Regions from separate parts of the Neotabrizicola paludis genome, predicted to be linked through region 1. Evidence: riboswitches for the same ligand, from Rfam matches in the RefSeq annotation. Region 1 holds a riboswitch; the other holds the start of a gene.
The links. Region 1 has a riboswitch for cobalamin ahead of ACED67_RS20370 (DUF1636 family protein). Riboswitches for the same ligand answer to the same signal wherever they lie in the genome.

Region 1 (2,385 bases):
GTCGACGGTGATCTTTGACCGGATCGCGGGCCAGTCGAAAGCCTTCAACAGCGGCTTGGGCAGGGCAAGGCCCGAAGTCTCGATCAGGATATGGTCGGGGCGCTGCGGCAGGACCATCAGCGCCTCGATCGTCGGGATGAAATCATCGGCCACGGTGCAGCAGATGCAGCCGTTCGCCAGTTCGACGATGTTTTCCACCGGGCAATTGGCGTCGGCGCAGGATTTCAGGATCTCGCCATCCACGCCCACGGTGCCGAATTCATTGACGAGGATCGCCAGCCGCTTGCCCTGCGGGTTCTGCATCAGATGGCGGATCAGCGTGGTCTTGCCCGCGCCCAGAAAGCCGGTGATCACGGTGACGGGGATCTTGGTCAGGTCGGTCATTCAGGCCTCCTCGGCGGTGACGAACGGGGGGATGCGGGCGATGCTTTGCTTGCGGAAGATCACCGGGCGGTCGCGCCAGGGCACGATCCCCTGATCGGCGCCGGCATAAAGCCCCGCCCCGCGCAGGATTTCGGGCACGTCCTCGGCCGTCAGCCGGCCGTAGACATAGGACCAGCCGCCGGGCTTCGTAAGCGCGACATTGCAGCCATGGTCGCAGGCCGACAGGCAGTCGACCGGGCGGATTTCCACCCCATCGGGCGCCCCTTCTGCCAGCAGCGCCGCATGCAGGCGCGCGCCGGGGCAGGTCTCGCCCTCGGGCACCGGCTGGCCGGCCCGGCAGGTCATGCAGACATGTAGCACGGCGCCCATCGGCCCCTCCTTCACAGCGCGGGGCGCGGCAACAGGGCGCAATCGGCCATCCGGAGGGAAGGATCCCTGTCCGAAAGGTCGCGGCACACCCCGTCCGCGCGTTTCAGTCTGGGCGCTGGCAGGTCTCCCGGCTTGCGGATATCGGGGCGGGGCGAGGGGCCCTTCCCCGGCGCTCTGCCCGCCTTCCCGGCCTTGCGGCCAGTGGCATTGGACAGACCTTTCCGGTCACGGTCGCGGGGGCGGCTGCGCTTGGGGCCTGCGGCGCCGGGAAATCCCGGACGGTCGCAAATCCTGTCGCATTCCCTTTTGGCCTGCCTTACGACAGGCACCAGCGCTACTCGCCCCCTCCATGCCACAACGCGTGGGGGAGTCAAGAAGAAGGACCGGCAGGATGACCGACGCAACCGACAGGCCGACCGCAACCGATCCGGCCGAAAACGCCGATCTGGCCCGGCATGCCGCCAAGATGGCCAAGAAGAAGGCCGCGCGCGACAGGATCATGGCCGGGAAATCCGGCGAGAAGGGGCTGATCCTCGTTCATACCGGCACGGGAAAGGGCAAGTCTTCCAGCGGCTTCGGCATGATCCTGCGCTGCATCGCCCATGGCATGAACTGCGCCGTGGTGCAGTTCATCAAGGGCGCCTGGGACACGGGCGAGCGGCGTCTGATCGAGGCGCATTTCCCCGATCTGTGCCAGTTCCACGCCATGGGCGAGGGCTTCACCTGGGAGACGCAGGACAAGGCGCGCGACATCGCCGCCGCCCGCAAGGGCTGGGAAAAGGCGAAAGAGCTGATCCGCAACCCGGAGATCCGCTTCGTCCTGCTGGACGAGATCAACATCGCGCTGCGTTATGACTATCTGGACATTGATGAGGTGCTGGCCTTCCTGCGCGACGAAAAGCCACCCTTGACCCATGTCTGCCTGACCGGGCGCAACGCCAAGGAGGCGCTGATCGAGGCGGCGGATCTGGTCAGCGAGATGACGCTGGTCAAGCATCCGTTCCGGTCTGGCATCAAGGGCCAGCCCGGGGTGGAGTTCTGATGCGACGGCATCCTGTCGCCGCCCCCGGGGCGCTACCCCGGACCCCGAAGTATTTCTGCCAAGATGTAGTCTGGCAGGGGCAGGATGTGGGGGCGGGCGCATGCCCGCGCTGATGATCCAGGGCTGCGGCTCGAATGTCGGCAAGTCGCTGCTGGTGGCGGGCCTGTGCCGGGCGGCGCGGCGGCGGGGGCTGTCGGTTGCGCCGTTCAAGCCGCAGAACATGTCGAACAATGCCGCCGTGACTGCGGATGGCGGTGAGATCGGGCGGGCGCAAGCCTTGCAGGCGCTGGCCTGCGGGCTGGAGCCGATGACGGACATGAACCCTGTCCTGCTCAAGCCGGAATCCGAGACCGGCGCGCAGGTCGTGGTGCAGGGGCGGCGGCTGACCACGACCAGGGCGGCCGAGTATGCCAGGCTGAAGCCACAGCTTCTGGGGCACGTCCTGGACAGTTTCCGCAGGTTGTCTGCGGCGCATGATCTGGTGATCGTCGAGGGGGCGGGAAGCCCGGCCGAAGTGAACCTGCGCGCGGGTGACATTGCCAATATGGGCTTCGCGCGGGCGGCAGATGTGCCGGTTGTGCTGGCGGGCG
Region 2 (2,385 bases), on a different contig from region 1:
TAGGTGATCAGGTTGTCGACATCGAGGCGGTAAAGCGTGGCCGAAAGGCTTGCCCCACCTGCAAATTCCTGCTCGATCCCTAGTTCCCAGCTTTCGCTTTCCTCGGGCTCGAGGTCGGGGTTGCCGACAAAGGGGAAGAAGCCCGGATAGTCGCCGAAGCGTTCGTCGATCGACGGCGCGCGGAAGCCGGTGGCCCAGGCAGCCCGCAGTGTGGTGCCGGTCGCGGGCCGCCAGGCGGCAGCAATGCGGCCGGTGGGGAAATCGCCGAAGCCGCCGGAATGGTCCATGCGGACGGTTGCGGAAAGGTCGAAGGTTTCCGAAGGCGCCCAGACGGCCTGTGCGAAGGCACCGTAGATCGTGGTGTCGGCCTGCCCGCCGGGCAGATTGGTGTAATCGGCCGTCTCCTTGGACCAGTCGGCACCGTAGACCAGCGTAAGGGCCGGGGAGACCTCGGTCGTGCCCTGCCAGCCAAAGCTCAGCCGCTTGCCGCCGAAGCTGGACCTGTCGCCAGCCTCGTCATAGCTGCGATCGACATCCAGAGCGCTGACTTCGAAGCTGTGGCTTGTATTGCCCAGGGTCAGCTCGGCAAAGGCCCGCGCGCCGATTTCGGTCTTTTCCTGAGTATATCCAACAAGATCGCCCAGAACGAACAGCGGCGTGTAACCGTCGTAATCCTGTTCGGTGCGCTGCACGAAGGCCGCGGCGCCCAGGGCCAGAGTGTCGGAAACCTTGTAGCGCGCCGAGAAGGACAGGCGGGTGGCGTCGGCGCCGTCCCGTTCGGTCCCGCCGGCGAAGGAGGAGAAGCCGTCGGTGTGGAATTGGGTGGCGTTGAAGGCCAGGTCCAGGCGGTCATCCTTCTGGGTCAGGCCATAGCTGAGACGGGCGGTGCCGAAGCTGCCGGCTTCGGCAGAGATCGTTTGGTGAAAGCCTTCTTCCAGCGCCTTTGTGGTGGTGATGTTGATCACGCCGCCCACGGCCGAGCCGCCCCAGAGCGCCGATTGCGAGCCGCGCAGCACCTCGATCCGGCTGATATCGGCGCTCATCAGGCTGCCGAAATCGAAGGTCACATTGGTGCCCGAAGGGTCCGACACTTTGATGCCGTCGACGAAGACCGCGAGGTAGCGGCCATCGGCGCCGCGGATCCGCAGATTGGTGGTCGAGCCGAAGGGGCCGGACTGGGTGACGGCGACCCCAGGCAGCTTGGCAAGCGTGGTGGCGACGGTGGCGTCGTGATCCTTGGCCAGATCCTCCGGCCCGAGAACCGAGACGGAAACGCCGGTGCGCAACCGTTCGACGGCGGTGCGCAGGGCCGAGACAACGATTTCACCAAGATCAATGATATCATCATCTTGCGCCGCGGCGGGCAGGGCCGGAGCGAGAGAAGTGCCGCAGGTAAGCGCGGCGAGAAGCGCGAGGCGCGGGAGGGTTTGCATGGTCGTTCCCTTGCTGCGGCCGGGGCCGCCGTTGATGCGATCCGCCGCGGGGAAAGCCCCCGCGACCCTGGTCGTCACCACTGGCGGATGCCCGCCCTCCGTCGCGCGCCCCGCGCTGCGGAAAGGGTGATCACCCTGGCAGGTCTCCTGGCTTGCGGGTCATCGCTCGGGCGCGCCTTCCCGGTTTCCCAGTGGCCTGTCGCACCTTTGCTCGCCGCCTACAGTTGCGGGGGCAGCCGCGGAATTGGGTATGACACCCGCACCGCGTTCCCTTTTCATCCGGGGCGTTGACCCCGGAACCGAAGGCCTTCTCTCCTTAATCCCGGCAGGGGCGGAGTCAAGCGCGACGCGGTCGCGACAGAGTCTGAAACCGCCGCATCGCAGGGTTTTTCCGACGTCTTCCAAAGGTCTTCCGAACGTCTTCCAAAGGTCTTCCGCCCCAGCCCGCCGTTCCGCCCGCCCAAACCGCCGTTTCGGGGGTGGACCCGGCCGTCCCGCCCGGCCAGCATGGCCGCAAGGAAAAGGAGAGTCGCAGATGATTGGAGACCTTGGGGCGCGGGACGCGACCGAGCTGGCGGGGCTGGTGGCACGGGGCGAGGTCAGCCCGGACGAGCTGCTGGATGCCGCCCTGGCCGCGGTTGAGGCGCGCAATCCGGCGATCAACGCCGTCGTTCTGGTGCAGGAAGGCGTCGCGCGCGAGGCGATCAAGGCAGGCCTGCCGCCGGGACCGTTCCGGGGCGTACCCTTCCTGCTGAAAGACCTGGGTGCCGAGGCGAAAGACTTTCCCAGCCACAACGGCTCGCGCCTGCATGCCAATACGGTCTATCCGGGCGATTCCGCGATCTTCAGCCGGATGAAGGCGACCGGGGTCGTGACCTTTGGCCGCACGACCAGCCCGGAAGGCGGCATCGGAGCGGCAACCGAAAGCGCCGTCTATGGCGGGCCGACCCGC

Region 2: linked by a shared signal. The riboswitch ahead of ACED67_RS12945 (TonB-dependent receptor plug domain-containing protein) and the one ahead of ACED67_RS20370 (DUF1636 family protein) in region 1 are both predicted to bind cobalamin.

Annotation. Positions count from the first base shown of each region.
Region 1 covers NZ_JBGTYM010000013.1:63,593-65,977, reverse strand. Annotated here, with positions in the region: gene cobW (cobalamin biosynthesis protein CobW) at 1-384, opposite strand, end outside; gene ACED67_RS20370 (DUF1636 family protein) at 385-753, opposite strand; cobalamin riboswitch at 854-1,096, opposite strand; gene cobO (cob(I)yrinic acid a,c-diamide adenosyltransferase) at 1,145-1,795, shown strand; gene ACED67_RS20360 (cobyric acid synthase) at 1,896-2,385, shown strand, end outside.
Region 2 covers NZ_JBGTYM010000005.1:176,538-178,922, forward strand. Annotated here, with positions in the region: gene ACED67_RS12945 (TonB-dependent receptor plug domain-containing protein) at 1-1,433, opposite strand, end outside; cobalamin riboswitch at 1,554-1,753, opposite strand; gene ACED67_RS12950 (amidase) at 1,969-2,385, shown strand, end outside.